DNA from 4 places in the Enterobacter cloacae complex sp. HYC033_NIDB genome. Region 2 is predicted to be linked to each of the others. Evidence: predicted binding sites of a transcription regulator. Region 2 holds the regulator's gene; each other region holds the start of a gene.
The links. The regulator sigma-54, encoded in region 2, starts transcription at its own class of promoters, with help from an activator protein. The targets are predictions, from matches to a motif close to GTTGGCACANNTTTCGCTNT.
Positions count from the first base shown of each region.

Region 1: a site for sigma-54 is predicted at 1,626-1,645, ahead of O1721_RS10340 (amino acid ABC transporter substrate-binding protein). Genes of this name have one in related genera too.
Region 3: a site for sigma-54 is predicted at 1,989-2,008, ahead of glnK (P-II family nitrogen regulator). Genes of this name have one in related genera too.
Region 4: a site for sigma-54 is predicted at 3,231-3,250, ahead of norV (anaerobic nitric oxide reductase flavorubredoxin). Genes of this name have one in related genera too.

Region 1 is NZ_CP115123.1:2,157,180-2,162,504, reverse strand. It holds gene lnt (apolipoprotein N-acyltransferase) at 1-1,537, shown strand, start outside; gene O1721_RS10340 (amino acid ABC transporter substrate-binding protein) at 1,918-2,823, shown strand; gene gltJ (glutamate/aspartate ABC transporter permease GltJ) at 2,979-3,719, shown strand; gene gltK (glutamate/aspartate ABC transporter permease GltK) at 3,720-4,394, shown strand; gene O1721_RS10325 (amino acid ABC transporter ATP-binding protein) at 4,394-5,119, shown strand; gene rihA (pyrimidine-specific ribonucleoside hydrolase RihA) at 5,239-5,325, shown strand, end outside.
Region 2 is NZ_CP115123.1:211,446-216,770, reverse strand. It holds gene rapZ (RNase adapter RapZ) at 1-753, opposite strand, end outside; gene ptsN (PTS IIA-like nitrogen regulatory protein PtsN) at 799-1,290, opposite strand; gene hpf (ribosome hibernation promoting factor) at 1,373-1,660, opposite strand; gene rpoN (RNA polymerase factor sigma-54) at 1,683-3,116, opposite strand; gene lptB (LPS export ABC transporter ATP-binding protein) at 3,164-3,889, opposite strand; gene lptA (lipopolysaccharide ABC transporter substrate-binding protein LptA) at 3,896-4,450, opposite strand; gene lptC (LPS export ABC transporter periplasmic protein LptC) at 4,419-4,994, opposite strand; gene kdsC (3-deoxy-manno-octulosonate-8-phosphatase KdsC) at 4,991-5,325, opposite strand, start outside.
Region 3 is NZ_CP115123.1:1,889,456-1,894,780, forward strand. It holds gene O1721_RS08895 (SmdA family multidrug ABC transporter permease/ATP-binding protein) at 1-75, shown strand, start outside; gene O1721_RS08900 (SmdB family multidrug efflux ABC transporter permease/ATP-binding protein) at 68-1,849, shown strand; gene glnK (P-II family nitrogen regulator) at 2,061-2,399, shown strand; gene amtB (ammonium transporter AmtB) at 2,435-3,721, shown strand; gene tesB (acyl-CoA thioesterase II) at 3,817-4,677, opposite strand; gene O1721_RS08920 (YbaY family lipoprotein) at 4,881-5,325, shown strand, end outside.
Region 4 is NZ_CP115123.1:4,517,625-4,522,949, reverse strand. It holds gene O1721_RS21625 (HoxN/HupN/NixA family nickel/cobalt transporter) at 1-479, shown strand, start outside; gene norW (NADH:flavorubredoxin reductase NorW) at 606-1,739, opposite strand; gene norV (anaerobic nitric oxide reductase flavorubredoxin) at 1,736-3,184, opposite strand; gene norR (nitric oxide reductase transcriptional regulator NorR) at 3,372-4,886, shown strand; gene gutQ (arabinose-5-phosphate isomerase GutQ) at 4,883-5,325, opposite strand, start outside.

The DNA.
Region 1 (5,325 bases), 1.9 Mb from region 2:
GGCATTTGCCCCACTCTTTGAACGCCAGCGCGTCCGTTTGCTGCTGGCGCTGTTACTCGGAGCCAGCGGTACGCTGGCTTTTTCTCCTTACGATATCTGGCCAGCCGCTATTCTCTCCCTGATGGGGCTACAGGGTCTTACCCTGAACCGTCGTCCGGTACAGGCCGCGGCCATTGGCTACTTCTGGGGGCTGGGGCTGTTCGGCTCTGGTATCAACTGGGTCTACGTCAGTATCGCGCAATTTGGCGGAATGCCGGGGCCGGTTAACGTCTTCCTGGTTGTGCTGCTCGCCGCCTATCTCTCACTCTACACCGGCCTGTTCGCGGGCATCCTGTCTCGCCTGTGGCCAAAAACGACCTGGCTGCGCGTGGCGATAGCGGCACCCGTTGTCTGGCAAATCACCGAATTTCTGCGCGGCTGGGTACTGACCGGCTTCCCGTGGTTGCAGTTCGGCTATAGCCAGGTAGACGGCCCGCTGAAAGGCCTGGCCCCGGTCATGGGCGTGGAGGCGATCAACTTCCTGCTCATGGCGGTCAGCGGCCTTCTGGTGCTGGCTCTGGTGACACGTAACTGGAAGCCGCTGGTTGCCGCGTTGATCCTGTTTGCCCTGCCCTTCCCGCTGCGTTATATCCAGTGGTTTACGCTGGAGCCCGCGCGCGCCACGCAGGTTTCTCTGGTACAGGGCGATATCCCGCAGTCCCTGAAATGGGATGAGAATCAGCTGCTGAACACGCTGAAAATCTACGCCAACGCCACTGAAAAGGTGATGGGCAAATCGCAGCTCATCATCTGGCCTGAGTCTGCGATCCCGGACCTGGAGATCAATCAGCAGCCCTTCCTGAAGATGATGGACGATCTGCTGCGCGCGCGCGGCAGTACGCTGATCACCGGAATTGTGGATGCGCGTCTCAATCAGCAGAACCGCTATGACACGTACAACACGATCATTACGCTCGGTAAGGACAGCGAATACAGCTATACCTCCACCAATCGCTACAACAAAAACCACCTTGTACCGTTTGGCGAATTTGTTCCGCTGGAGTCTATTCTGCGCCCACTGGCACCGTTCTTTGATTTGCCGATGTCCTCATTCAGCCGGGGCCCTTACGTTCAGCCGCAGCTGCATGCGCACGGTTTTGCCCTGACGGCCGCCATTTGCTACGAGATTATCCTCGGCGAGCAGGTGCGCGATAATTTCCGCCCGGACACCGACTATCTGCTGACCATCTCAAACGATGCGTGGTTCGGTAAATCGATTGGCCCGTGGCAGCACTTCCAGATGGCGCGAATGCGTTCTCTGGAGCTGGCACGTCCGTTGCTGCGCAGCACCAATAACGGCATTACCGCCGTGATTGGTCCGCAAGGTGAAATCCAGGCCATGATCCCGCAATTTACCCGTGAGGTGCTGACTACTAACGTCACGCCAACTACCGGGCTTACGCCTTACGCGCGCACCGGGAACTGGCCGCTGTGGATTTTGACCTTGCTGTTCGGCTTTGGCGCCGTACTGATGAGCCTGCGTCAGCGTCGTAAATAACCTTACCTTCTGTTGCCGGGTGGCGGCTACGCCTTACCCGGCCTACTCTCCGCCGCCGCCACCCGATAATTTCCTCCCAAACTTCAATTCTGGCACGCCTGTTGCTTTGTTTATTCATATCAACGCTGTCTGGCTTAACGTGCAACTTTGTCGCACCAGCGTAGATCATCGGTAGCACCGAAACGGTGCAACGAGGGATTATTGCCTCTGAATGGTGCGGCGCGCTTCGCAAAAATAAACAATAACGCAGCAAAATCTTTACATTAAGCCAGACTAAATGTTAACAAGCTTGCATAACACTGCACTCGCATTGCGCGAGATATAACAACATCACAATGGGTATCTATGCGTCACTGGCGCTGATAAGAAAGGAGTTGGGTATGCAATTACGTAAACTGGCCACAGCAATGCTGGTTATGGGAATGTCTGCGGGGGTTGTCCACGCTGAAGACGCTCCGGCAGCAGGAAGCACTCTCGACAAGATTGCCAAAAACGGCGTGATCGTGGTCGGCCACCGTGAATCTTCTGTCCCGTTCTCTTACTACGACAACACGCAAAAAGTCGTGGGCTATTCACAGGATTACTCCAACGCCATCGTTGAAGCCGTGAAGAAAAAGCTGAACAAACCTGACCTGCAAGTGAAGCTGATCCCCATCACTTCACAAAACCGTATTCCTCTGCTGCAAAACGGCACATTTGATTTTGAATGTGGCTCAACCACCAACAACCTTGAGCGTCAGAAACAGGCCGCTTTCTCGGACACCATCTTCGTTGTGGGCACCCGCCTGCTGACGAAGAAAGGCGGCGACATCAAAGATTTTGCTGACCTGAAAGGCAAAGCGGTTGTCGTGACCTCCGGTACCACGTCCGAAGTGCTGCTGCACAAGCTGAACGACGAGAAGAAAATGGACATGCGCATCATCAGCGCGAAAGACCATGGCGACTCCTTCCGTACCCTGGAAAGCGGCCGTGCTGTCGCGTTTATGATGGATGACGCCCTGCTGGCGGGCGAACGCGCGAAAGCGAAGAAACCAGATAACTGGGAAATCGTCGGTACCGCCCAGTCGAAAGAAGCCTACGGCTGTATGCTGCGTAAAGGTGACGAGGACTTCAAGAAACTGATCGATGACACCATCGCTCAGGCGCAAACCTCCGGCGAAGCGGCAAAATGGTTCGACAAATGGTTCAAGAACCCAATTCCACCAAAAAACCTGAACATGAACTTTGAACTGTCTGACGACATGAAAGCGCTGTTCAAATCACCAAACGACAAAGCTCTTAACTAATTAGAACGACAGGGGCGGGATCTCCTGCCCTCTCGATTGTCGGGAAGCATGGACAGACTATACGTTGAGTGGTCGTTCCCCACTCAGCGCAAAAATTGAGCTTCTCACCAATCTTCGAGGGTAGCGCTGCTACCCTTTTTTTTCTGGAGTTTACTATGTCAATTGACTGGAACTGGGGCATCTTTCTGCAACAAGCCCCGTTCGGCAACACCACCTATCTCGGCTGGCTGTGGAGCGGCTTTCAGGTTACCGTTGCGTTATCGATAACGGCGTGGATTATCGCGTTTCTTGTCGGTTCGCTGTTCGGTATTCTGCGTACCGTCCCTAACCGTTTTCTCTCTTCGATTGGCACGCTCTATGTGGAACTGTTCCGTAACGTTCCGCTGATCGTGCAGTTCTTTACCTGGTATCTGGTGATCCCGGAACTGCTGCCGGAAGATCTCGGCATGTGGTTTAAGGCCGAGCTGGATCCTAACGTACAATTTTTTGTCTCCTCTATGCTGTGTCTGGGGCTGTTCACCGCTGCGCGCGTCTGCGAGCAGGTACGTGCAGCCATACAGTCACTGCCGCGCGGGCAAAAGAATGCGGCACTGGCAATGGGCCTGACTCTGCCCCAGGCCTACCGTTACGTACTGCTGCCTAACGCTTACCGCGTCATCGTTCCGCCGATGACGTCCGAGATGATGAACCTGGTAAAAAACTCGGCTATCGCCTCAACCATCGGTCTGGTGGATATGGCGGCACAGGCGGGCAAACTGCTGGATTACTCCGCTCACGCCTGGGAATCCTTCACGGCGATCACGCTCGCCTATGTTCTGATTAACGCTTTCATCATGCTGGTGATGAACCTGGTTGAACGCAAAGTACGCCTGCCGGGCAATCTGGGGGGCAAATAAATGTACGATTTTGACTGGAGTTCCATTGTTCCCTCCATGCCCTATCTGCTGGATGGACTGGCAATCACCTTAAAGATCACCGTTATCGCCATTATCGTCGGTATTGTCTGGGGCACCCTGCTGGCAGTGATGCGCCTGTCGAGCTTTAAGCCGCTCGCCTGGTTTGCCACGGCTTACGTTAACGTATTCCGCTCCATTCCACTGGTCATGGTGCTGCTGTGGTTTTATCTGATTGTTCCCGGCTTTTTACAGAACGTACTGGGACTGTCGCCAAAGACCGATATCCGCCTGATCTCTGCCATGGTGGCGTTTTCCATGTTTGAAGCCGCCTACTACTCAGAGATCATCCGCGCAGGTATTCAGAGTATCTCTCGCGGGCAGTCCAGCGCTGCGCTGGCGCTCGGTATGACGCACTGGCAGTCCATGAAGCTCATTATTTTGCCGCAGGCGTTTCGCGCCATGGTTCCGCTGCTGCTGACGCAGGGCATCGTCCTGTTCCAGGATACCTCCCTGGTCTACGTGCTGAGTCTGGCAGACTTCTTCCGTACCGCCTCCACCATTGGCGAACGTGACGGAACGCAGGTTGAGATGATCCTCTTCGCGGGCGGGGTCTATTTTGTGATTAGTTTAAGCGCATCGCTGTTGGTCAGCTGGCTGAAGAAAAGGACGGTATAATGATTTCCCTGAAAAATGTTTCTAAATGGTATGGGCACTTTCAGGTGCTGACCGACTGCTCAACAGAAGTAAAAAAAGGCGATGTGGTAGTGGTATGCGGCCCGTCCGGTTCCGGTAAGTCCACGCTTATCAAAACCGTTAATGGGCTGGAACCTGTCCAGCAGGGCGAGATTGTCGTTAACGGCACCAAAGTAAATGACAGGAAAACCAACCTTGCCCAGCTTCGCTCCCACGTAGGGATGGTGTTCCAGCATTTTGAGCTGTTCCCTCACCTGTCCATCATTGAGAACCTGACGCTGGCGCAGGTCAAAGTGCTGAAGCGCGACAAAAAAGCGGCGCGCGAAAAGGGGCTGAAGCTGCTGGAACGCGTCGGGCTGTCTGCGCATGCGAATAAGTTCCCGGCCCAGCTTTCGGGCGGCCAACAGCAGCGTGTGGCAATCGCGCGTGCGCTGTGCATGGATCCGGTGGCAATGCTGTTTGATGAGCCGACGTCCGCGCTCGACCCTGAGATGATCAACGAAGTGCTGGACGTCATGGTGGAGCTGGCGCACGAAGGGATGACCATGATGGTGGTGACGCATGAAATGGGCTTCGCCCGTAAAGTGGCCAACCGCGTGATCTTCATGGATGAAGGGAAAATTGTTGAAGACTCACCAAAAGAAGAGTTCTTCGCAAATCCTAAATCTGAACGTGCAAAAGACTTCCTCGCCAAAATCCTGCATTAATCTTTTTAGTGCGCAATCTGCGGATTGCGCACTGCTTCACGCTTTAGATCTCTTTTTCTATTCGGCGTCACATCGCAGCGTTAACCTTGTCACAAATAATGCTGAGAATGGAGAACGCTATGGCACAGCCAATTATTCTCGACTGCGATCCGGGTCATGATGACGCGATCGCACTCGTCCTTGCTCTTGCTTCCCCTGAACTGGAC
Region 2 (5,325 bases):
TTTACCGCCGGTACAGCCAATCGCCACCGTCAGGTAGCTGCGATTGTTTGTTTCCAGCATAGGTAACCATAGCTCAAGGTAGCTTCGCGTCTGGTAGATAAAATTGTGTACTTCTGTGTGTCTGTCGAGGAACGCTGCCACCGGCTTATCCAGACCGGTCATCGGACGCAGTTTCGGATCCCAGTGTGGGTTCGGCAGGAAACGCACATCAAAAACGTAATCCGCATCGATAGGTATGCCGTGCTTAAAGCCGAAGGATTCAAACACCATCGTCAGTTCGCGCTCGCGCTTGCCGAGTAAGCGCGTACGCAGCATTTCCGCCAGCTCGTGGACGGACATTTCGGAAGTGTCGACAATCAGGTCGGCCCGGGAACGCAGCGGCTCAAGCAGATCGCTCTCTTTATCGATGGCGCTTTCCAGCGAAAGATTTTTACTGGAGAGCGGATGCAAACGACGTGTATCGCTGTAGCGACGGATCAGCGTGTTGCGGTCAGCATCCAGGAACAAGAGCTGAGGCGAGAAGCATTCCGGCAGGCTGTTCATTGCCTGCTCGAAGATTTCCGGCGATTCCGGCATGTTACGCACGTCGATACTGACGGCGGCAGAGATTTGCCTGTCCGCCAGCGTCCGCGCCAGATCGGGTAACAACACTACCGGCAGGTTATCTACACAGTAAAATCCCATGTCTTCCAGCGCGCGCAGGGCCACGGACTTCCCGGACCCCGAACGACCGCTGACGATCATCAGCACCATGTTCCGTTTCTCCTCAGGGCAGCCGTACTGAAGGCCCTTTCCCGATTATGCCTCATCCTGATTGCCTTCTGCTTCAGTGATAATTTGATAAAGCTCTTCATCACTTTGGGCTGAGCGCAGTCGACGACAAATGGTTTTATCCGCCAGACGTTTGGCAACCAGCGACAGCGTGTGCAGGTGGGTTTTGGTCTGATCGGCAGGAACCAGCAGCGCGAAAAGCAGATCCACAGGCTGGTTATCGATGGCGTCAAAAGCGATAGGCGTTTCCAGTTGCACAAACACCCCCACGGCACGCAGCGTATCTTCTTCCAGCTTGCCATGCGGGATCGCAATGCCATTGCCGATGCCGGTACTGCCCATTTTTTCACGGGTCAGAATGGCTTCAAACACGATCTGCGGCGGCAGACCCAGCTGTTTTGCGGCCAGCTCACTGATGATTTCCAGCGCACGTTTTTTGCTCTGGCAGTGAACGCCACTGCGGGTACAATCCTGGTTAAGGACATTGCTCAGTTGAAGAGCGGAATCGTTGTTTATCATAATTTCACCTAAGCGCTAACTGTACAAATGGCCTGTTGTGTTTCACAACAGGCCGTCCTGCACCCGTTAACTGCCCGGACAATTAGTGTTGTTTCAGTTTATCTTTATGTTTATTGAGCTGTCTCGCAAGCTTATCAATCAAGCCGTCGATAGCCGCGTACATGTCTTGCCCTTCCGCACTGGCATGGAGTTCCCCTCCGTTGACGTGCAGGGTCGCATCCGAGATATGCGTCACTTTCTCCACTTTCAACACAACATAGACCTGGTTGATCCTCTCGAAATACTGCTCGAGTTTCGCAAACTTAGTGTTTACAAAATCGCGTAAAGCCTCAGTAATCTCGACGTTATGTCCGGTGATATTGAGCTGCATAGTGTCTTCCTTATCGGTTGTGTCAAACCAGTTGTTTACGCTGGTTAGACGGCGGAATGGATAAAGACTCTCGATACTTCGCGACAGTACGACGTGCCACCATAATACCCTGATCGGACAGCATGGTGGTTAACTTACTGTCACTGAGTGGCTTCGCGGGGTTCTCCGCGGCGATCAACTTCTTCACCAGTGCGCGAATAGCCGTTGACGAGGCTTCGCCGCCGCCTTCGGTGTTCACGTGGCTGGAGAAGAAATACTTAAGCTCAAAAATACCGCGTGGGCTGTGCAGATATTTCTGCGTGGTCACGCGGGAAATGGTTGATTCATGCATCTCGACGGCCTGGGCGATGTCTGCCAGCACCATCGGTTTCATAAACTCTTCGCCCTGCTCAAAGAACGCCTGCTGCTGTTCGACAATACAGCGGCTGACGCGCAGCAGCGTGTCATTACGGCTCTCCAGGCTCTTGATCAACCAGCGTGCTTCCTGAAGGTTGCTGCGAATGTATTGATTATCAGCGTCGTTACGGGCGCTGGTGCACATGGAGGCGTATTGCTGGTTGATTTGCAGGCGAGGAATGCTGTCGGCGTTCAGTTCAACGACCCAGCGGCCATTGTGTTTTCTCACCAGCACATCAGGAATGACATATTCCGGTTCGCTGGTCTGGATCGACTGCCCCGGACGCGGATCGAGCGACTGGATCAGATTCACCGCTTCCTTCAGCACCTCTTCTTTCAGGCGTGTGACGCGCATCAGGGTGCGGAAGTCGTGATTCGCCAGCAGATCCAGATGATCGCTGATGATGAGCCGGGCTTCGTCAATCCACGGTGTCTCTTTGGCAAACTGCGAAAGCTGGATCAGAAGGCAGTCGCGCAGATCTTTCGCGGCGACACCTATCGGGTCGAAACGCTGAACGCGTTTCAGAACGGCTTCGATCTCTTCCAGTTCAATCTCGTCATCGCCGATGCTTTCAAGAATCTCGTCCAGCGTCACGGTCAAATAGCCCGTGTCGTCAACGGCATCGACAATCGAGGTGGCAATGGCGCGATCGGTATCGGAGAAAGGAGTCAGCTCTACCTGCCACATCAGGTAGTCCTGAAGCGACTGGGTGGTTTCGCCCTGGTAGACCGGGAGTTCATCGTCCTGGTAGTCTGCGCGCGTCCCGGAAGGGGTACCCGCGGTGTAGATTTCGTCCCAGCTGGCATCCAGCGGCAGTTCGTCCGGCATCTCTTTCTGTTCGAGCGCATCTACGGAGTCGAGCGTTTCTGTGTCCTGCGTCTGCTGGGCGTCTACCTCGTCATGAAGATCGGTTTGCTCCAGCAGCGGATTGCTGTCCAGCGCCTGCTGGAGCTCCTGCTGGAGTTCTAACGTGGACAGCTGCAACAGACGGATTGCCTGCTGTAGCTGCGGCGTCATGGCCAGTTGCTGGCTGAGCCGTAATTGCAAACCTTGCTTCATGTTCAGAGCGTTTTTCTCCGGTTCGGCGTGACTTAACCTCTACCCTATCAGAGTCTGAAGTCTTCCCCAAGGTACACGCGCTTAACATGCTCATCTTCGAGGATTTGCTGCGGCGTACCGTGGGCAATCAGATGGCCCTGGCTCACTATGTAGGCGCGCTCACACACGGCCAGCGTTTCACGAACGTTGTGGTCCGTGATCAGTACGCCAAGCCCGCTGTCGCGCAGGTGCTCAATGATACGTTTGATATCGATAACGGAGATGGGGTCAACGCCCGCAAACGGTTCATCCAGCAGGATGAATTTTGGGTTTGCTGCCAGCGCGCGCGCAATCTCAACGCGGCGGCGTTCACCACCGGACAGCGCCTGGCCGAGGCTGTCACGCAGATGTTCGATATGAAACTCTTCCATCAGCTCGTTCGCACGGTCAGAGCGCTGCTCGCTGGTCAGATCGTCACGGATCTGGAGCACGGCCATCAGGTTGTCGAACACGCTTAAGCGGCGGAAAATAGACGCTTCCTGCGGCAAATAGCCGATGCCACGACGCGCGCGGGCATGCAGCGGCAGCAGGCTGATATCTTCATCATCGATGATGATGTTGCCGGCGTCACGCGGGACGATGCCCACCACCATGTAGAAGGTCGTGGTTTTACCCGCCCCGTTAGGGCCAAGCAAACCCACGATTTCGCCGGAGTTGACGGTCAGACTGACATCTTCGACGACGCGGCGGCCCTTATACGCTTTCGCGAGGTTTTTTGCAGTTAAAGTTGCCATAACGAATTAGTTACTCTTTTTCTGTGCCGGAGCCTGACCGTTGTTCTTGTCCTGCAACTGCGAAGGCACAAGCACGGTCGTGACGCGTTTGCCTTTTTCGCTGGAGGCCTGCATTTTCTGCTCTTTCACCAGATAGGTGATCTTGTCGCCTTTGATATTGCTGTCCAGCTGTTCCAGGTAAGCATTACCGGTCAGGATGACCAGATCCTTCGCCAGTTCATAGTGCATATGCGAGGCATGGCCTTTCACCGGCTTGCCGTTGTCCTGCATCTGGTAGAAGGTGGCCGGGTTGCCATAACCATCGATAATCTCTTTGCCCTGCTCGCCGCCCGGACGGGTAACGACCACTTTGTCGGCGTTGATTTTAATGGTGCCCTGGGTCATGACGACGTTGCCGGTAAAGGTGACGACGTTACCCTGCATATCCAGAGACTGGGTATCGGATTCAATATGAATCGGCTGTTCGGTGTCGCCAGTCACAGCAAGCGCGGGAAGACTGGCCGCCAGCAGCGCGCTGGCGATAACAACTTTAAGGCTGAGTTTGTTTGTTTTGAATTTCATAGGAGGTTCTAACCTTTTCAATCAGCTCGGCGTTTTTGCTGCGTAAGTTCCCGCGCATTCTTAAACCGCTGGAATTAAATGTTGTGCCATACAGGGTGACTAGATCCTGCGACGTGACATCCTGGGTGACCAGGTTGATCTGGGCGTTATCCGTCGTAATTTTTCGCAGTTGCGCGTCAGCGGTCAGGGCGTTGACTTCAACGTGACCATACAGGTAAAGCATACGGTCATTTGTCAGTTTTGCCCGGTCAGACTTGATAGACCACGTCGGCACTTTGTCCGTATCAAAGGTGGTCATGACCGGTTGGGTAAACCACGAGGTACCGTCATCTGAAAAATATTCTACATGCTGAGCAACGAGGCGATAGTTCAGCGCGCCTTCCGGGCTATAGACCACGGTGTCGCTGTGATCGCTTTTGTAGGTCGGGTCGCTCGTGTTAACCACTTCCGCTTGCGTATCATCGCGGTCAGCGAGGTTGACGCCAATCAGTACCAGGGCGACAAGCGCAAGCAGAATGATAACCCAACGTCTGGTTTTACTCATATCGATTGCCCTTTCGCCTCATCAAGCTTGCCCTGCGACAGCAGAAGCAGATCGCAGACTTCACGGACGGCGCCGCGGCCACCGTGAATATGGGTAACGTAATCAGCACGCGGGATCAGCAGCGGGTGCGCGTCAGCCACGGCGATGCTCAGACCCACCTCCGCCATCACTGGCCAGTCGATCAAATCATCCCCGACGTATGCCACATTCTCTGGTGCAATGGCCAGTTTTCCCAGCAGATCCCGGAAAGCTACCATCTTATCAGACTGCCCCTGATAGAGATGGGTAATGCCCAGCGTTTCACACCGATCTTCTACCAGTTTAGCTTTCC
Region 3 (5,325 bases), 1.7 Mb from region 2:
ACCGGATGGTATCGGGATATGTACCGCTATCAACAGCTTGAAGCCGCGCTGGATGAGGAGGTCGCCGATGCGTAAGTTTGGACAGATGTGGCCGACGTTAAAACGGCTGCTGGCCTATGGCTCGCCGTGGCGCAAACCGCTTTCCATCGCCGTGCTGTTGCTGTGGATCGCCGCGATTGCGGAGGTGACCGGTCCGCTGCTTATCAGTTATTTCATCGACAATATGGTGGCGAAAAACTATCTGCCGCTGGGGCTGGTGGCGGGGCTGGGCGTGGCGTATGTCGGCCTACAGCTGACGGCGGCGGGGCTGCACTATGCGCAGTCGCTGCTGTTTAACCGGGCCGCCGTGGGCGTGGTCCAGCAGCTTCGCACGGATGTGATGGATGCCGCGCTGCGCCAGCCGCTGAGCGAGTTTGATACTCAGCCGGTCGGGCAGGTTATTTCGCGCGTCACCAATGACACCGAGGTGATCCGCGACCTCTATGTAACCGTTGTCGCAACGGTTCTGCGCAGTGCCGCGTTAATTGGCGCGATGCTGGTGGCGATGTTCAGCCTGGACTGGCGTATGGCGCTGGTGGCGATCGCTATTTTCCCGGCGGTGCTGATTGTGATGGTAATTTACCAGCGCTACAGCACGCCGATTGTTCGTCGCGTGCGCGCTTACCTCGCAGATATCAATGATGGCTTCAACGAAGTGATCAACGGCATGAGCGTTATCCAGCAGTTTCGCCAGCAGGCGCGTTTTGGCGAGCGAATGGGAGAAGCCAGCCGCTCGCACTATATGGCGCGGATGCAGACGTTACGGCTGGATGGCTTCCTGTTACGCCCGCTGCTGAGCCTCTTCTCTGCGCTGGTGCTGTGCGGGCTGTTGATGCTGTTTGGCCTGACGACGCGCGGAACCATCGAGGTGGGGGTACTGTACGCATTTATCAGCTACCTTGGACGCCTTAACGAACCGCTGATTGAACTCACCACGCAGCAATCGATGCTGCAACAGGCAGTGGTCGCGGGCGAACGTGTATTCGAGCTGATGGACAGGCCGCGTCAGACCTATGGCGATGACGAACGCCCGCTGGAAAGTGGATCCATAGCGTTTGATCATGTCTCGTTTGCCTACCGCGACGACCAGCTTGTCTTGCAGGATATTAACCTCGAGGTACCGTCGCGCGGTTTTGTCGCCCTGGTTGGGCATACCGGTAGCGGCAAAAGCACGCTCGCCAGTTTGCTGATGGGCTACTATCCGTTGACGCAGGGGGAGATCCGTCTGGACGGACGGCCGCTTGCCTCGCTTAGCCACAACGCGTTACGTAAGGGCGTCGCGATGGTGCAGCAGGATCCGGTGGTACTGGCGGATACCTTTTATGCCAACGTGACGCTGGGACGACCTTTCACGCCTGAGCAGGTATGGGAGGTGCTGGAAACGGTACAGCTTGCGGATCTGGCGCGCGGGTTAAGCGAGGGGATCCATACCCGGCTGGGTGAGCAGGGCAATAATCTCTCGGTCGGGCAAAAGCAACTTCTTGCGCTGGCGCGCGTGCTGATTGAGACGCCACAGGTGTTAATTCTGGATGAAGCGACCGCAAGCATTGACTCCGGTACCGAGCAGGCGATCCAGCAGGCGCTGGCTGCCGTGCGGGATCGCACTACGCTGGTGGTAATCGCCCACCGCCTCTCAACCATCGTCGATGCCGATACCATTCTGGTGCTGCACCGTGGCCAGGCCGTTGAACGGGGGACGCACAGAGCGCTGCTTGAGGCAAAAGGACGCTACTGGCAGATGTATCAGTTGCAGCTGGCGGGCGACGAACTGGCCGCCAGCGCGCGCGAGGAAGAGTCACTCAGCGCCTGATGCACCATAACAAGGCAATGCGCTAACAGACTTAACCGTTGGTGCAAAACTGAAACGCACCCTGCACTGCCATGGTGCGTTTTTTTTCGCCTCTTCCCGGCGCATCCGCGCCGCGGCGCTTTCCTCCTCACCTTTCACTTCTGGCACACCCTTTGCAATATCCCTTTCGTGTTAGCTGCGGCCATTACCGAATTCTGACTGGAGGGGATATATGAAGCTGGTTACGGTGGTAATCAAACCATTCAAACTCGAAGACGTGCGTGAAGCGCTGTCTTCCATGGGTATTCAGGGACTGACTGTCACCGAAGTGAAAGGCTTTGGGCGTCAGAAAGGTCATGCCGAGCTTTATCGCGGGGCGGAATACAGCGTTAACTTCCTGCCAAAAGTGAAGATTGATGTGGCGATTGCCGACGATCAGCTTGATGAGGTGATTGATGTCGTCAGCAAAGCAGCCTACACCGGAAAAATTGGCGACGGCAAAATTTTCGTTGCCGAACTACAGCGCGTCATTCGCATCCGTACCGGCGAATCTGACGAAGCGGCGTTGTAAGTAACTCCTGGCACACAGTGATAGGGATCGAGAAAATGAAGAAAGCAACAATGAAAACAGGTCTGGGTTCGCTGGCACTGCTGCCGGGCCTGGCAATGGCTGCACCTGCTGTGGCAGACAAAGCCGATAACGCCTTTATGATGATTTGCACCGCGCTGGTGCTGTTCATGACGATTCCGGGGATCGCGCTGTTTTACGGCGGCCTGATCCGCGGCAAGAACGTACTCTCCATGCTGACGCAGGTTGCCGTCACGTTCGCGCTGGTGTGCGTGCTGTGGGTGGTTTACGGTTACTCGCTGGCCTTCGGGGAGGGCAACGCCTTCTTCGGCAACGTTAACTGGGCGATGCTGAAAAATATCGAACTGACCGCGGTGATGGGCAGTTTTTATCAGTATATTCATGTCGCGTTCCAGGGCTCATTCGCCTGCATCACCGTGGGGCTGATTGTGGGCGCGCTGGCTGAGCGTATCCGCTTCTCTGCGGTACTGATTTTCGTGGTGGTCTGGCTGACGCTCTCCTATATCCCGATTGCGCATATGGTCTGGGGAGGTGGTCTGTTGGCTTCCCATGGCGCGCTGGACTTTGCGGGCGGTACCGTTGTGCACATCAACGCCGCGGTAGCAGGTCTGGTAGGCGCATACCTGATTGGTAAGCGCGTGGGCTTCGGGAAGGAAGCATTCAAGCCGCACAATCTGCCGATGGTCTTTACCGGCACCGCCATCCTCTATTTTGGCTGGTTCGGCTTCAACGCAGGTTCAGCCAGCGCCGCTAACGAAATCGCCGCGCTGGCCTTCGTGAATACCGTTGTGGCAACCGCCGGCGCTATCCTCTCATGGGTATTTGGCGAGTGGGCCGTTCGCGGCAAGCCATCGCTGCTGGGTGCCTGTTCCGGGGCGATTGCCGGTCTGGTAGGTATTACGCCAGCGTGCGGTTACGTGGGCGTGGGCGGTGCGCTGCTGATCGGTATCGTCGCAGGACTGGCGGGGCTGTGGGGCGTTACCGCACTGAAACGTGTTCTGCGCGTTGACGATCCGTGTGATGTATTCGGCGTACACGGTGTGTGCGGCATCGTCGGCTGTATCATGACCGGTATCTTTGCTGCCCAATCTCTGGGCGGTGTGGGTTACGCAGAAGGCGTGACCATGATGCATCAGGTGCTGGTACAGCTGGAAAGCATCGCGATCACCGTTGTCTGGTCCGGTGTTGTGGCCTTTATCGGTTACAAGCTGGCTGATATGACCGTTGGGCTGCGCGTGCCGGAAGAGCAGGAGCGCGAAGGCCTGGACGTCAACAGCCACGGCGAGAATGCCTATAACGCATAATTTGAGTGCCTTGCCGGGCGGCGGCTTCGCCTTACCCGGCCTGAAAAAGCACAATTCGCAGGCCCGGTGAGCGCAGCGCCACCGGGCTTTTTACATCACCCGCGATTACGCATCACACCTTCCTGCACGGTAGAAGCCACCAGCACGCCATCCTGAGTGTAAAACTCCCCGCGTACAAAGCCGCGCGCGCTGGACGCAGAGGTACTTTCCACGCTGTAAAGCAGCCATTCGTTCATATCGAATGGACGGTGGAACCACATGGAATGGTCAATTGTGGCTACCTGCATCCCTTTTTCGAGGAAGCCCACACCGTGCGGCTGTAGCGCAACCGGCAGGAAGTTGAAATCCGACGCATACCCCAGCAGGTACTGATGCACGCGTAAATCTGCGGGTACGCTGCCGTTGGCGCGGATCCACACCTGGCGGGCGGGCTCAGCGGTATGCCCCTTCATTGGGTTATGAAATTCGACCGGGCGGATCTCCAGCGGTTTATCGCACAGAAACTTCTCTTTTACCTGCGGCGGCAGCAGATGCGCGAGAGCGCGGGCAATTTCGGTTTCCGATTTCAGATCGTCCGGCGACGGGGCAGACGGCATCTTTTTTTGATGCTCATAGCCCGGCTCTGGCGCCTGGAACGAGGCGGTCATGTAGAAGATGGGTTTGCCATGCTGGATGGCCGCCACGCGACGGGCGCTGAAGCTTTGACCGTCACGCAGAACTTCCACGTCGTAAACAATCGGTTTAGCACTGTCACCGGGGCGTAAAAAGTAGCTGTGAAACGAGTGCACCAGACGGTCTGCCGGGACGGTCTCCTTGGCGGCATACAGCGCTTGCCCCACGACCTGGCCGCCAAAAACCTGGCGTAAGCCTAAATCTTCGCTCTGTCCGCGAAATAGCCCTTCTTCTATTTTTTCCAGGTTCAGTAATGTCAGCAGATTGTTCAGTGCCTGACTCATAGTGGTCCTCAATAAACGCCGTGGCGAAAGATAGGCAGAGTATAACCCAGAAATGAAAGTGGTCCGATGGGTAGAATAATCTTAATATCCGGACGAAATTAGGCATAAATCCGTGATTTGTGCCACACTTGTATTCGTTGTGTGAATAAAACGACATCAGATGGGATCGATCCCGCTGGTGCATTGATGATAAGGAGACTTCAATGAAACTCGTGCCTATGCTCAGTGGTGTAGCAATTGCGGTAGCGTTGTCCGCCTGTGCTGGTAAGAGTGCCGATGTACCGGTGCCAACAGCAAGCGCAAACGGGATTAACACCCTTTCACAGCAAGCTATTCAGCAGCCAAATGTTTCCGGTACGATCTGGATCAAACAGAAGGTTGCGCTGCCGCCGGATGCGGTTTTAACGGTCACGCTGTCTGATGCTTCCCTGGCGGATGCGCCGTCCAAAGTGCTTGCGCAGCGCGCGGTTCGTACAGAGGGTAAACAGGCGCCGTTCAGCTTTGTGCTGCCGTACAACCCGTCTGACGTGCAACCCAATGCGCGTATCCTCCTGAGCGCGGCGGTAACGATCAACGATAAGCTGGTCTTTATCACCGATACCGTGCAGGAAGCGGTCAACAAAGGCGGCACCAAAATCGACCTGACCC
Region 4 (5,325 bases), 580 kb from region 2:
AAAGCTGGCAGATGTACCTGGTCGGTTTCCTGTTCGGCCTGGGGTTCGACACCGCCACCGAAATCGGCGTGCTGGGGATCTCCGCCGCCAGCGCCTCCAGCGGGATGTCGGTGTGGTCGATCATGATCTTCCCGGTGCTCTTCGCCAGCGGCATGGCGCTGGTGGATACGCTCGATAACCTGCTGATGGTGGGTGCCTACGGCTGGGCGTTTAACAAGCCGCAGCGCAAGCTCTACTACAACATGACCATCACCGGCACTTCGGTGGTGGTGGCGCTGTTTATCGGCGGCCTGGAAGCGCTGGGTCTGCTGATGGACAAGTTCGCCCTCAGCGGCGGCGTGTGGGATCTGATTGGCGCGGTAAACGATAACCTGGGCGATGCCGGATTTGTGGTGGTCGGGCTGTTTGTCGCCTGCTGGCTGATCTCGATGGCGAACTATCGCTGGCGCGGTTATGACGCGCTGGTGGTGCGCTCCTGACGCTGAAAGTGTAGCGATAAAAAAAGCCCCGGGACATCGGGGCGGTGGACAACAAAATCCAAAGGTTAAGTAAGCGTGGCAGTACTGTAGGCCGGGTAAGCGGAGCGCCACCCGGCATGACGAGGGTTAAGCTGGTAGCGATTTCAGCAGCGCGAAGGCCTCCTTCATTCTGTCTTCGCTGACGACAAAGGCGCGCATCTGACCGTCGGTATCGGTGCCGCGCGCCACCATGCCCTGAGGCGAAAGGACAATCTCCCAGTCCAGATCCTGACGCTGCGTTTCACCTGCGAGATGCAGCGGTAGTTCCGGCGTTTTTACCTTCACCAGCATGGCGGGTAATTTCACCGGGGCGTTGCCGCCGAGCAGATTTTTCGCCAGGAACATGGCGCTTAACTGAATCGGTTGCAGGAACGGCAGCACCTGGCCGTTAATTTCCGCGCAGTCGCCCAGGGCATAAATGTCCGGCTGGGTGGTTTGCAGGTAGCTGTCCACCTTCACGCCGCGATTGATCTCTGCGCCCGCGCGGTGCGCCAGCGCGGTTTCCGGGCGCAACCCCGTCGCCGCAATAACCACATCCACTTCAACGCTGCGGTTGCGGTCGAGCGTCGCACAAATGCCGGTTTCGGTTTTGCTCAGGCTCTGTAACTGCGATTTCAGCAGCAGATGCACGCCCATGTCGGTCAGACGATGCTGTAAGCGACTGCTTACTTCTGCTGGCATCAGCGCTGACAGAATGCTGGCCGCGTGGTCAACCAGGGTGACGGATTTTCCCGCCCGGCAGAAGTCCATCGCCAGCTCGGTGCCAATCAGTCCGCCGCCGACAATCATCACCCGCGTGGCGTCGCGTAACAGGGTCTCGCTGGCCTGATACTCCTGCTGGCTGTTGAGCGTGACCATCAGCTCGCGGCCCTCAACCGGCGGCACAAACGCCGATGCCCCCGTCGCCAGCACCAGTTTGTCGTACTGCCAGGTTTTATCTTTCGCGTTCACCACGTGGGCGTCGGCGTCGATATCGGTGACCCAGGTGTACGGAAACAGACGCAGGTTAAACTGTTCGGCAAACTCCCCCGCCGTCTGGCGGGTGAGATCGTCGGCGCGCTGATTCTGGCTAATAACGTGGCTTAAATCAGGCTTGTTGTACTCATCCATGCTGTCGGCGGCGATCACCGTCAACGGCACGTTAGCATCCTGTTTGCGGATATTTTTCACCAGCTGGCGGGCGGCAAAGCCCGAGCCGATAATGACGATGCCGTGGCTCATTTTGCCTCCGTTGCCAGTTCATCAAAGACGTCTTTCCCGAGGGAACATTCCGGGCAGAGGAAGTTGTCCGGTACCTCGCTCCACGGCGTACCCGGCGCGACATCCTGCAACGGCTCGCCCAGCTCAGGATCGTAAATCCACTGGCAGACGCTGCACTGCATGCAAGGGCCGAGGTCGGCAGCGGCAGGAGCGGCTTCTGCTACAGCTTCCGGCGTAACCGCCGCGTCGGGTGCGGTTTCCGGCAGCGGCGCAAGCGCCCACTGGCGGGCAATGTCGCGACCGTGCTGACGACAGATTTCCAGCGCGTCGAGATCCGGACGCCATTTCGCCTTCAGGCTCAGGGACATCTCAAAACCGGCATCCTGTAAACGGGTGGAGAGACGGTCTACCGCGCCGCCGCTCCAGCCGTGTGAACCAAAGGCGCTGGCGCGTTTGTTACGAAAGCGCAGGCCGGTCATCTCTTCCACCAGTCCGGCAATTTTCGGCATCATCACGTTATTCATGGTGGAGGTACCCACCAGCACGCCTTTGGAGCGGAAGACGTTGGTCAATACCTCATTCTTATCGCTGCGCGCCACGTTGAAGATTTTCACCGCCACGTTCGGGTCAACTTCGTTGATGCCCTGGGCAATGGCGTCCGCCATCATGCGGGTGTTGTTGGACATGGTGTCGTAGAAGATGGTGATGCGATCTTCCTGATAGTCCGCCGCCCACTTCAGGTACAGTTCGACGATCTGGGTTGGATTTTCACGCCATACCACGCCGTGGGAGGTGGCAATCATATCCACCGGCAGGTTGAAGCCGAGGATCTCGGTGATTTTTGGCGTGACCAGGCGGCTGAACGGGGTCAGGATGTTGGCGTAGTAGCGCTGGCACTGTTCGAACAGCTCGGTCTGATCCACTTCGTCGTTGAACAGACGTTCGTCACAGTAGTGCTGGCCGAAGGCGTCGTTACTGAACAGCACCGCGTCACCGGTCATGTAGGTCATCATGCTGTCCGGCCAGTGCAGCATTGGGGTTTCCACGAAGATCAGCTGTTTGCCATTGCCGATATCCAGCGTGTCGCCGGTTTTCACGGTGTGGAAGTTCCACTCCGGATGGTGGTGGTGGCCGTTGATGGAGTCAATGGCGTTGGTGGTGCAGTAGATCGGGGTATCCGGAATGTGGGACATCAGCTCGGTCAGCGCCCCGGCATGATCCTCTTCCGCGTGGTTGATGATAATGTAGTCGATCTCATTCAGATCGATTTCGCTGCGCAGGTTCTGCACGAACTCGCGGCTGAATTTGTGATCGACGGTATCGATCAGGACGTTTTTACCTTCACGAATGAGATAGCTGTTGTAGCTGCTGCCGCGCAGCGTTTTGTATTCCGTCCCGTGAAAATCACGTACTTCCCAGTCACGTTGACCCACCCAATGAATGTTATTTTTAACCAGAATAGACATAGCAACCTCAACTTAATACGGCGTTTTCAAATAAGATGACTGTCATATATCAAGTTGCGTGCCAACTTTTTAACTTGTTGAAAATAATGTGTTTTCGTTTCAACGCCCCCTAATGGGTAGTCATTTTGACTATCTTAAAAATTGTCAATATGACACTATGTATTGTCAAAATGACAGTGAGGCAGAGATGAGCTTTTCCGTAGATGTGCTGGCGAAGATCGCCATAGAACTGCAAACCGGTATTGGTCATCAGGACCGCTTTCAGCGGCTGATCTCCACGTTGCGCCACGTGCTGGATTGCGATGCGTCGGCGCTGCTGCGTTACGAAGGGCGGCAGTTTATTCCGCTGGCTATCGACGGTCTGGCGAAGGACGTACTCGGGCGGCGCTTTACCCTGGAGGGCCACCCGCGTCTGGAAACCATCGCCCGTGCGGGTGACGTGGTGCGTTTCCCGGCAGACAGCGATCTGCCCGATCCTTACGACGGCCTGATCCCCGGACAGGAGAGCCTGAAGGTGCACGCCTGTATCGGCCTGCCGCTGTTTGCCGGGCAGAACCTGATTGGCGCGTTAACCCTCGACGGCATGTCGCCTGATCAGTTCGATACCTTCAGCGATGAAGAGCTACGGCTGATTGCCGCGCTGGCGGCCGGGGCGCTGAACAACGCCCTGCTGATAGAACAGCTGGAGAGCCAGAATATTCTTCCGGGTAGCCCGACGGCGTTTGAGCAGGTGGCGCACACCGAAATGATCGGCCTTTCGCCGGGCATGGCGCAGCTCAAAAAAGAGATTGAGATTGTCGCCGCGTCTGATTTGAACGTGCTGATCTTCGGGGAGACCGGCACCGGTAAAGAGCTGGTGGCAAAAGCGATCCACGAAGCCTCGCCCCGTGCGGTGAATCCGCTGGTCTATCTCAACTGCGCGGCGTTGCCGGAAAGCGTGGCGGAAAGCGAGCTGTTCGGACACGTCAAAGGGGCCTTTACCGGGGCGATCAGCAACCGCAGCGGCAAGTTCGAAATGGCTGATAACGGCACGCTGTTCCTCGATGAAATTGGCGAACTCTCCCTTTCGCTTCAGGCCAAACTGCTGCGGGTGTTGCAGTATGGCGATATTCAACGCGTGGGAGACGATCGCAGCTTACGCGTGGATGTGCGCGTGCTGGCGGCGACGAACCGCGATCTGCGCGAAGAGGTGCTGGCGGGGAATTTCCGCGCCGATCTGTTCCACCGTCTGAGCGTGTTCCCGCTCACGGTGCCGCCGCTGCGCGAGCGGGGCGAGGATGTGGTTCTGCTGGCGGGCTTTTTCTGCGAACAGTGTCGGCTCAAAATGGGGCTTTCCCGCGTGGTGCTAAGTCCCGGCGCGAGGACGCACCTGCTGAGCTACGGCTGGCCGGGTAACGTGCGTGAACTGGAACATGCGATCCACCGCGCGGTGGTGCTGGCGCGGGCAACGCGTTCGGGGGATGAAGTGGTTATTCATGCGCGCCATTTCGCGCTGCATGAGGAAACGATGCCGCCCGTGAAGCCGGTGATACCTGAGAGCGTGAACGAAAACCTGCGCGAGGCGACGGATGCGTTCCAGCGTCAGATGATCGCCCGCGCGCTGGAGCAGAATAACCGCAGCTGGGCGGCGTGCGCGCGGGCGCTGGAGATGGACGTCGCCAACCTTCACAGGCTGGCGAAACGTCTGGGGCTGAAGGGTTAAATAATCCCCGCCTGGTAGAAGTCTTGCAGGTTGATCGCGCCGCACAGCCTGCCGTGCTCGTCCACCACCGGCGCGGCGGTGATTTTGCGCTTCATCAGCACCTCTTTGGCTTCAATCGCGCGGCTGTCGGCATTCAGCGTCAGCCCGCCCTGGGTCATTGCTTCGGATACCCGCGCCTCCAGCTTGCCGCCGCCCACCAGCCAGCGGCGCAGGTCGCCGTCGGTGAAGACGCCCTTCACCTGGCGGTCATTGTCGCATACCGCAACCAGCCCCAGCCCGGTGCGGCTCAGCTCCAGCATGGCGTCCATCACGCTGGTGTCGAGTTTGACCTGAGGAATGGCATCGTCCGTGCGCATCAGGTGGTGAACTTTGTTGAGCAGACGAGCCCCAAGCGCGCCCGCAGGATGGGAACGGGCGAAATCTTCCTCATTAAAACCGC